3 regions of the Lysobacter cavernae genome follow, and region 1 is predicted to be linked to each of the others. Evidence: predicted binding sites of a transcription regulator. Region 1 holds the regulator's gene; each other region holds the start of a gene.
The links. Region 1 encodes HrcA, which represses chaperone genes, less so after heat shock. Its sites were predicted from a motif close to TTNGCACTCNNNNNNNNNGAGTGCNAA; they were not measured.
Positions count from the first base shown of each region.

Region 2: rpoH (RNA polymerase sigma factor RpoH) is a predicted target of HrcA. The motif match lies at 1,118-1,144, and genes of this name have one in related genera.
Region 3: groES (co-chaperone GroES) is a predicted target of HrcA. The motif match lies at 1,545-1,571, and genes of this name have one in related genera.

Region 1 covers NZ_JBHRXK010000001.1:172,410-175,680, reverse strand. Annotated here, with positions in the region: gene recN (DNA repair protein RecN) at 1-955, opposite strand, end outside; gene hrcA (heat-inducible transcriptional repressor HrcA) at 1,087-2,145, shown strand; gene grpE (nucleotide exchange factor GrpE) at 2,268-2,783, shown strand; gene dnaK (molecular chaperone DnaK) at 2,875-3,271, shown strand, end outside.
Region 2 covers NZ_JBHRXK010000002.1:466,800-470,070, forward strand. Annotated here, with positions in the region: gene ACFOLC_RS06415 (DUF1203 domain-containing protein) at 1-48, opposite strand, end outside; gene rpoH (RNA polymerase sigma factor RpoH) at 214-1,107, opposite strand; gene ung (uracil-DNA glycosylase) at 1,325-2,038, opposite strand; gene ACFOLC_RS06430 (response regulator) at 2,035-2,883, opposite strand; gene ftsX (permease-like cell division protein FtsX) at 2,880-3,271, opposite strand, start outside.
Region 3 covers NZ_JBHRXK010000002.1:55,591-58,861, forward strand. Annotated here, with positions in the region: gene groL (chaperonin GroEL) at 1-1,060, opposite strand, end outside; gene groES (co-chaperone GroES) at 1,197-1,484, opposite strand; gene ACFOLC_RS04695 (helix-turn-helix transcriptional regulator) at 2,035-2,457, shown strand; gene ACFOLC_RS04700 (endonuclease) at 2,588-3,271, shown strand, end outside.

The DNA of each region.
Region 1 (3,271 bases):
CGGGCGGCACGCGGTGCTTGCGCGCGAGCTCGTGCAGGCGGCCCAGCTGGCGTTCGATGGTCTCGAAGGCGGCCGGGTCGAGGTCGAGATCGCTGCGCACGCGGTCGAGCAGGGCCAGGGCCTCGTCGACCTGGATGGCGGCGTTGTCGAGCATGGCATCGACCTCATCGAGGCGCGATTCGTGCTCGGCGACGCGCTGCAGCTCGCCGCGCACCTGTTGCAGGCTGCGCGACAGCGATGGGCCTTCGTCACCGCCGAGGCGGGCGAAAGCGCTCTCGCAGGCGGCGATCAGGCCGGCGGCATGGGCCTGGCGGCGGTGGTCGCCCTGCAGCTTGGCGATCGCCTCGGGCTCCAGGGTTTCGCGGTCGAGTTCGGCGTGCTGGTGCTCCAGCCAGGCGATCCGGTCGGAGACGTCTCCCTGCGCCGACAGCTCGTCGCGTTCGCGCAGCAGCGCGCTCCAGTGCGCCGTAGCCGTTCCGACTGCGCCGCGCTCGGTCTCGGTGCGGCCGAAGGCGTCGAGCAGGGCGAGCTGGCTCGGCCTGGACAGCAGGGCCTGGTGCTCGTGCTGGCCGTGGATTTCGACCAGTTGTGCGGTCAGTTCGCCCAGCTGGCTCAGGGTCACCGGGCGGCCGTTGACCCAGGCCTTGGAGCCGCCGTCGGCGCGGATCACCCGTCGCACCTGGCAGGACTCGTCCTCGTCCAGCTCGTTCTCGCGCAGCCAGTCGCGTGCGGACGGCACATCGTCGAGAACGAAGTCGGCGACCAGTTCGGCGCGGTCGGCGCCGTGGCGGACCACGCCGCTGTCGGCGCGCAGGCCGCAGATCAGGCCGAGCGCGTCGACCAGCAGCGACTTGCCGGCGCCGGTTTCGCCCGAGATCACGGTCAGGCCTGGGCCGAAGCTGAGTTCGGCCGCGCTGACCACGGCAAAGTGCTTGAGGGAAAGGTGCGCGAGCATCGGGGCGCGATTGTGCCTTGTGAAGGAGGCCGCTTGATAGTCGTCCACCGTCTCACCGGCTGGGACGCTCGGGTACGACGGTCGCCGGGTGCCGCTTGCGTGCGCCGGGGGCAGGGGCTTATACCGGGCCGATGAGCCGCAAACCCGCCGACCCCAGCCTTGACCCGCGCGCGCGCCAGTTGCTGCGCACGCTGATCGGCCGCTACATCCACAGCGGCGAGCCGGTCGGCTCGCAGACGCTGGCGCGGCACGCCGGTCTGGACGTGAGTGCGGCGACGATCCGCAACATCCTCGCCGACCTGGAGGACGCCGGCCTGCTCAGTGCGCCACACAGTTCGGCTGGGCGGGTCCCCACGGCGCAGGGCTACCGCCTGTTCGTCGACTCGTTGCTGCAGGTGCGGCCGTTGCCGGACAGCGACGTGGTCCGGCTGCGCAGCGAGCTGCCGGCCGGGTCGGGCACCCAGGCGCTGCTCGGCAGTGCTTCGGAGCTGCTGTCGGCGATGACCCACTTCGTCGGCGTGGTCAGCGTGCCGCGGCGCGAGCAGTTCGCGTTCCGCCGCATCGACTTCGTCCCGCTGGACGGCGCGCGCGTGCTGGCGATCGTGGTGTTCGCCGATAACGAGGTGCAGAACCGGATCATCCAGACCCGTCGCCCGTTCGATGGCGGTGAACTGGAGCGGGTGGCCAATTACCTCAACGCCCACTTTGCCGGCCGCACGGTCGCCGACATCCGCGCGACCCTGTTGCGTGAACTGCGCTCGGCGCAAGCCGAGATGCAACTGCTGCTGTCGCAGTCGGTCGAGCTGGCCGAGCAGGTGCTGGTGCCCGAGCACGACGACATGGTGCTGGCCGGGCAAACCCGGCTGATGGGCGTGCAGGAGCTGGCCGACCTCGACCGCCTGCGCGAGCTGTTCGACGCCTTCGCCCGCAAGCGCGAGATCCTGCAGCTGCTCGAACGCACCGTGCGGGCGCCCGGGGTGCGCATCTTCATCGGCGAGGAAACCGGGCTGGCGCCGCTGGAGGGCCTGTCGCTGGTGACGGCGCCCTACGTGGCCGGCGGCGCGGCCGGCAGCCAGGTGCTGGGCGTGCTCGGCGTGATCGGGCCGACCCGGATGGCCTACGAGCGGGTGATCCCGGTGGTCCAGGCCGCGGCCGACGCGCTCGGCGCGGCGATCCACCCCGAGAGCTGAGCCGTCGCGCCGTCAGCCCTTTGTCTTGAAACCCCGCGGGGCGGCCCCATTGCTGCCCTGTTGCGCATTGGTTGCGCAGATTTCCACAGGCTTGGCGCCGCTGGCGCAGGGATGGAGCACGCATGACCCAGAACGATCCTAACGGCACGCCCGACGTGGCCACCGAAAACGATGCCAACGGCGCCCTGGCCGCCCAGCTCGCCACGGCCCAGGCCGAACTGGCCCAGTTGCGCGAGGACGCATTGCGCGAGCGTGCCGACCTTGAGAACCAGCGAAAGCGCATGGCCCGCGATATCGAGATGGCGCGCAAGTTCGCCAACGAGCGCCTGCTCGGCGACCTGCTGCCGGTGATCGACAGCCTCGAGGCCGGCCTGGCCGTGCCCAGCGACACCGCCCAGCACCTGCGCGAAGGCATGGAGCTGACCCTGAAGCAGCTGCTCAAGGTGGCCAACGACAACGGCCTGGTGGAGGTCGACCCGGCCGGCCAGTCGTTCAACCCGGAGCACCACCAGGCCATGAGCATGGTCGACAGCGCACAGCACGCGCCGGGGCAGGTCGTGCAGGTCTACCAGAAGGGCTGGCTGCTGAACGAACGCCTGCTGCGCCCGGCGCTGGTCGTGGTCGCCAAGCACGACTGACGCCTTGAACCGGGGCGCAGAGCCCCCCAAATAGCGCTCATCGGCGGCACGGCCGCCCCAAATTCAAAGCATTCGAGAGGGAGCAACAACCATGGGCAAAATCATCGGTATCGACCTGGGCACGACCAACTCGTGCGTGGCGATCATGGAAGGCGGCAAGGCCAAGGTCATCGAGAACGCCGAAGGCGACCGCACCACGCCGTCGATCGTCGCGTTCACCAAGGACGGCGAAGTCCTGGTCGGCGCCTCGGCCAAGCGCCAGGCCGTCACCAACCCAAAGAACACCTTCTACGCGGTGAAGCGCCTGATCGGCCGCAAGTTCACCGACGCCGAAGTGAAGAAGGACCTCGACCTGGTCCCGTACGGCATCGTGGCCCACGAGAACGGCGATGCCTGGGTGCAGACCGCCGACGGCAAGAACATGGCGCCGCAGCAGGTGTCCGCTGAAGTCCTGGCGAAGATGAAGAAGACCGCCGAAGCCTACCTGG
Region 2 (3,271 bases), on a different contig from region 1:
GGGTGCAAACAAGGTGGGCGCGAGCCCTTCGATTCGATACGAGACCATCGGCGTGTTCCGTCAGCAAGGGACGGCCACGTTATTGGTCACGCGGCGACGGCGATATCCGTTTCTTGCGCGGGCATGGTTCCCCCGCGATCCGCTCCACCTCCCCACCAATGCAAACGGCCCGGTTGCCCGGGCCGTTGCGGTGACGCCTTCACTGCGGGCGGCTTACGCCGCGAACAGCGCGCGCATCTTCTTCAGCGCGTTGGCCTCGATCTGACGGATGCGCTCGGCGCTGACGCCGTACTCGTCGGCCAGTTCCTGCAGGGTGATCTTGCTGTCGGCGTCGAGCCAGCGGCGCTTGATGATGTCGCGCGAACGCGCATCAAGCCCGGCCATGCCCGCGCGCAGCAGCGACAACTGGCTGTCCTCCTCGTCCTCGCGCTCGTACATCTGCGAGGGATCCTCGTCGTGCGTGCGCAGGTACGCGGCCGGCGACGGCGGCGCGTGGTCGTCGTCCTCGTCCGACGGCGCATCGAAGCCGATGTCGCGACCGGACAGGCGCGACTCCATCTCCAGCACCTCACGCTCGGAGACGTTGAGGTCCTGCGCGACCAGGCGCACTTCCTCGGCGTTCATCCAGCCCAGGCGGGTCTTGGACTTGCGCAGGTTGAAGAACAGCTTGCGCTGGGCCTTGGTCGTGGCGACCTTGACGATGCGCCAGTTCTTGAGGATGAACTCGTGCATCTCGGCACGGATCCAGTGCACGGCGAAGGACACCAGGCGCACGCCCTGGTCCGGGTCGAAGCGCTTCACCGCCTTCATCAGGCCGATGTTGCCTTCCTGGATCAGGTCACCGATCTGCAGGCCGTAGCCGTTGTAGCCGCGGGCGACGTGGACGACGAAACGCAGGTGCGAATGCACCAGCTCGCGCGCGGCGTCGAGGTCTTCGCCCTCGCGGAAGCGGCGGGCCAGCTGCTGTTCGTTCTCGGCGCTCAGCACCGGGATGCGGTGCACGGCACCGATGTAGGCGTCGAGCGAGCCGAGTGGGGCCAGCCCATTGAGGGTCGGCACCGGCAGGTTGTTGGCGATCAGGGCAGTCGAAACGGCGGTCTGGGTCATGGCGGTCATCTTAGCAGTCGGGGTCTAGGACTGCTAAAGACCCCGGAAGTTCCGCAGCGTTGCAATGCTGGAACACTGGCGCGGCTCGGAAAGCAGACCGGCAGGCTGCCGGAACGGGCGTGAATCCGGGGTCAAACCGGCCGCGGCAGCTGAACACGCGGTTCACGCCGGGCCCTTCCGCCCGAGGCCCAGCCGCAATGCCGCAGGTGATCGCCGGTCAGACCCGGCCCAGGTTCGCGCGCGGCGGCAGCGACCAGTCGATCGGCGCCTGGCCGTGACGGGCCAGGTACTCGTTGGTCGCGGAAAAATGCCCGCAGCCGATGAAACCGCGGTGCGCCGACAAGGGTGACGGGTGCGGCGCCTTGAGCACGCGGTGGCGGCGCGGGTCGATGACCTTGCCCTTGGCCTGGGCGTAGCTGCCCCAGAGCAGGAACACCAGGCCGTCGCGCTCGCGGTTGAGGGTGTCGACGACGTGGTCGGTGAAGCCCTCCCAGCCTTTGCCCTGGTGCGCGCCGGCGCGGCCGTCCTCGACCGTGAGCACGGCGTTGAGCAGCAGCACGCCACGCTGCGCCCACGGCAGCAGGCAGCCGTGGTCGGGCCGGGCGATGCCGAGGTCGCGCTGGACCTCCTTGAAGATGTTGTCCAGCGACGGCGGCACCGCCACCCCGGGCTGCACCGAGAAGCACAGGCCGTGGGCCTGACCGGGGCCGTGGTACGGGTCCTGGCCGAGGATCACCACCTTCACCGCATCGAATGGCGTGGCGTCGAACGCGGCGAAGATCTGCGGCCCGGGCGGGTAGATGCGTGCGCCGCTGGCCTTGCGCTCGCGCAGGAACGCCGCCAGCGCCTGCATGTCGGGGCGCGCGAACCAGTCGCCGACGCGCGCCTTCCACGACGGCTCCAGCCTGATGCGGTCGGCGCCGTCGTTCATGCGTCGAGCGTGGCCTGCTCGGGCAGCCGCGCCAGGCGCAGCTGGAACAGGGTCTTGGTGACCAGCAGGCGCTCCTCGATCGGCTTTAGCACCAGGTCGTTGGCGCCGGCGCGCAGCAGCGCGCTCTGGTTGTCGGCGTTGGCGTCGCCGGTCATCACCAGCACCGGCAGGCGGCGCTTGCCGTAGCCGAAGTCGTGGCGCACGCGATCGAGCAGGTCGTTGCCGCTGAGCGCGCCCTTCAGGTACACGTCGGTGAGCACGAGGTCGGCGCCGGGGTCATCATCGCCGCGGTGCGCTTCGAGGTGCTCCAGCGCTTCCTCGACGCCGATGAAGTGCAGCACGCCCAGGCCGTGGCGTTCGAGCATGCGCTTGGTTGCCAGCGCCACCACCTTGCTGTCCTCGACGTAGAGCACGCGCGCGCCGGGAATCGGCTGCGGCTGCACGTAGCCGCGAATGAACGCCGCCAGCGCGGTGTGGCCGAGTGCCTTGTCGAAGTAGTCGGTGACGTCCTCGGTGAAGCGGCGCGCCTCCAGGTGCGCCTGGGCGTCGCCGGACACCACGATCACCGGCACGTAGGCCTGGCCCGCGGCCTCACGCACGCTGCGCGCCAACGCCACGCCATCGCCGTCGGGCAGCACCAGCGAGGTGGTGACCAGGTCGACGGCGCCGGCGGCGAGCGCGGCGCGGGCTTCGGTGATGCCGCTGCAGGGCACGACGACCGCATCGGCAACCTCGCGCGCGAGCACGTCGCCGATCAGCTTGCGCACCAGTTTGGAACCGTCGACGACCATGATCCGCGGCGCGGCGGTGTCGAAGTGGCGCAGATCACGCGGGGAGGTCGTCATGTCGAGGTCGGCCGGGTCTGGCGCAGGTAGTGGCCGGTGACAAAGCCGGCGCCGAGCCAGCCGAGCACGCCGGCGCCGAGCACGATCGCCGCCGCGTACGGCAGGGTGAAGCCCTGCAGCTCGAACGCGCTGCCGTAGCTGCTGGCCAGCTCGGCCAACGGCACGCGCAGGGCGAGGTCGGCGGCGGTCAGCAGCGCCAGCGCCAGCGCGCCGGCGACCAGGCCGTAGCACGTGCCCAGGTACAGGAACGGCCGGCGGATGAAGCCGTCGCTGGCACCGAGCAGTTGCAGCACGCCGATCTCCTCGCGCCGCGACTGGATGTCCAGGCGCACGGTATTGCCGACCACCAGCAACGCACCCAACCCGAGCAGCGCCGCCAGCACCCACG
Region 3 (3,271 bases), on a different contig from region 1:
CGATCTGCGCCTTGATCTGCTTGATGCGGGCCTGGATGCCTGCGCCGTCGCCGGCGCCGTCGATGATGGTGGTGTTCTCCTTGGAGACCTGCACCTTCTTGGCACGGCCGAGGTCGGCGATGGTCGCCTTCTCGAGCTGCAGGCCGACTTCCTCGGAGATCACGGTGCCGCCGGTCAGCACGGCCATGTCTTCGAGCATCGACTTGCGACGGTCACCGAAGCCCGGCGCCTTGACGGCGCAGACCTTGACGATGCCGCGGATGGTGTTGACCACCAGGGTCGCCAGCGCTTCGCCTTCGACTTCCTCGGCGACGATCAGCAGCGGCTTGCCGGCCTTGGCCACGCCCTCGAGGACGGGCAGCAGGTCGCGCACGTTGGAGATCTTCTTGTCGTACAGCAGGATGAACGGATCATCCAGCTCGGCCGACATCGACTGCTGGTTGTTGATGAAGTACGGCGACAGGTAGCCGCGGTCGAACTGCATGCCCTCGACCACGTCGAGCTCGTTCTCCAGGCCCGAACCGTCTTCAACGGTGATCACGCCTTCCTTGCCGACCTTGTCCATCGCCTGCGCGATGAGGTCGCCGATGTTGGTGTCCGAGTTGGCCGAGATCGCGCCGACCTGGGCGATTTCCTTGCTCGTCGACGACGGCTTGGAGAGCTTCTTCAGCTCGCTCACGGCCTCGACCACGGCCTTGTCGATGCCGCGCTTGAGGTCCATCGGGTTCATGCCGGCGGCGACCGCCTTCATGCCCTCGCGGATCAGCGCCTGCGCCAGCACGGTGGCGGTGGTGGTGCCGTCACCGGCGTTGTCGGAAGTCTTGGACGCGACTTCCTTCACCATCTGCGCGCCCATGTTCTCGAACTTGTCGCTCAGCTCGATCTCCTTGGCGACGGACACGCCGTCCTTGGTGATCGTCGGCGCGCCGTAGCTCTTCTCGAGCACGACGTTGCGGCCCTTCGGGCCGAGGGTGGCCTTGACGGCATTGGCGAGCACGTTGACGCCGCGCACCATCTTTGCGCGCGCGTCCTCACCGAAACGGATTTCTTTGGCAGCCATTGGTGGAACCTCGTGATGAGTGATTCGTGATTGGTGATTCGGAAAAGCGAGAAGCGACGGATTCGTGCGGGACGGTGATGACGGAGCAGGCTTGCTCTTACGAATCACCAATCACGAATCACGCCGTGATCGGCTATCAGCCGAGCACGGCAAAAATGTCGTCTTCCTTCACCACCAGGTATTCGGTGCCGTCGAGCTTGACCTCGGTGCCGCTGTACTTGCCGAACAGCACCTTGTCGCCGACCTTGACCACCGGCGCGCGCACGCTGCCGTTGTCGAGCACCTTGCCCGCGCCGACGGCAACGACTTCGCCCTTGATCGGCTTCTCGGTGGCGGAGTCCGGGATCACGATGCCGCCGGCGGACATCTTTTCTTCTTCCATGCGCTTGATGACCACGCGGTCGTAGAGCGGCTTGATATTCATGGCAACAGCCTCCGAGGAGCGTACGTAAGTGGTTGAACGGGTGGGAAAAGTCGCGAAATTTTAGCAGTCGCCCGAGACGAGTGCCAACGCCGCGTGCAAAAGAAGCCCGGCGAACCGGGACTGACGGGAAGATGGGGCGCGCGCCGGGGCTTTCAAGGCCTGGCGGAGAAAACCTGAGGCGAGGACATCGGAACCAATGGGGCCCGTGGTGCAGGAACAAAAAAGGAGCGCGTCCCGTGGAACGCGCTCCCTTGGTACGGAGTAGGCCGTCCTCTGCACGGCGCTGTCCTGCGCCCGTCCCCCGAACCGACGCCCTGTCGATGCCGACTTCCGTGTCAGCGAAGGGCAATCTTGTTCATTCCGCGTCACTTCGGCCAGTGCTTCGGGTGTGATCAAATGCCTAGTATCGGTAGCGGTTGCCGCTGAAATTCACATGAAACTATTGATTAAGCTTAGAAAAGTGCGATCGCCATGCTATCAATAGCGCACAAGCTTAGGTGTATATCGTTCGCCTGGTGAGTAAAGGTCGCTCCTAGAAGGAAGCCCAGTCATGACCCCACAGCAACGCATCCGCCTGGCCCGCCGCCACGCCGGGCTGTCGCAGGCCGCCCTTGGCGCGGCGGTCGGCGTGCAGCGCAGCGCGGTCGGCCACTGGGAGGCCACCCAGGGCAAGCACCCGAGCGCCGCCCACCTGCGCGAAGTCGCGCTGGTCACCGGGGTGCAGTTCGAGTGGCTGGCCACCGGCCGCGGCAAGATGAGCCTGTCGTCGGACACGGCGCTGGATTCGGTCGCCGCGGCCGACGCGACCCTGGTCGACGACCCGCTGGAGCTGCGCCTGCTGGCCGCGTTCCGCGAGGCACCGACGCGGGCCAAGGCACCGCTGGTCGAGGTCGTCGAGCAGCTCGCCGAGCTGCGCACTGGCCGCACTCGTCCCCGTGTCGGCGCCGGCGGCAACGCCCACGGCGAGCGTTAGCCCCGACGCAGCCGCTTGCTGCTATCGCCGGCCGTATTCGGACGCGCATCACATAGCCACCGCGCCGCGTCCCGGACCGCCCGAACTGTCATCGGCCGCGCCGTATAGTCGGCACTGGATCGCAAGGAGCATGTCCGTGTCTCATCACTCGTCTGCCGTGGCAAGGGCGCTGGGTTGCGCCTGTCTGTTCGTGGGTGGCGTCGTCCACGCCGAAGTCTTCATCAACGAGCTGCATTACGACGACGCCACCGCCAGCGGCGACGTCGGCGAGCGCATCGAGGTGGTCGCCACCGCCGGCGAGTCCCTCAGCGGTTACCGCCTCTACCTGTACAACGGCGCCACGCCGTCGGCGGCCACCACCTACGACAACGACCCGCTGCCGGCCGGCAGCGCGGTCAGTTGCGGCGGCAGCGTGCGCATCGCCACGGTCAGCTACCCCAGCAACGGCCTGCAGAACGGCGCCAACGACGCGCTCGCCCTGGTCGATGCCAGTGGTGCGGTGGTGCAGTTCCTCAGTTATGAGGGCACGGTCACGGCGTCCAACGGCCCGGCCGCGGGGCGCAGCAGCGTCAACCTGCCGGTCAGCGAATCGGCATCGACCGCCGCCGGCACCTCGCTGCAGTTGGGCGGCAACGGCGGCCGCTACAGCGACTTCAGCTGGCGCGCCTCGGCCACGCAGACCTTTGGCGCCTGCAACCACGGCCAGAGCTTCGCCACGGCCAATCCGGCGCCGACGGTCACCGCCACCACGCCGGTCGACGGCGCCAGCGACTTCCCGGCCGCGGGCGAGCTGTCGGTCAGCTTCAGCGAAGCG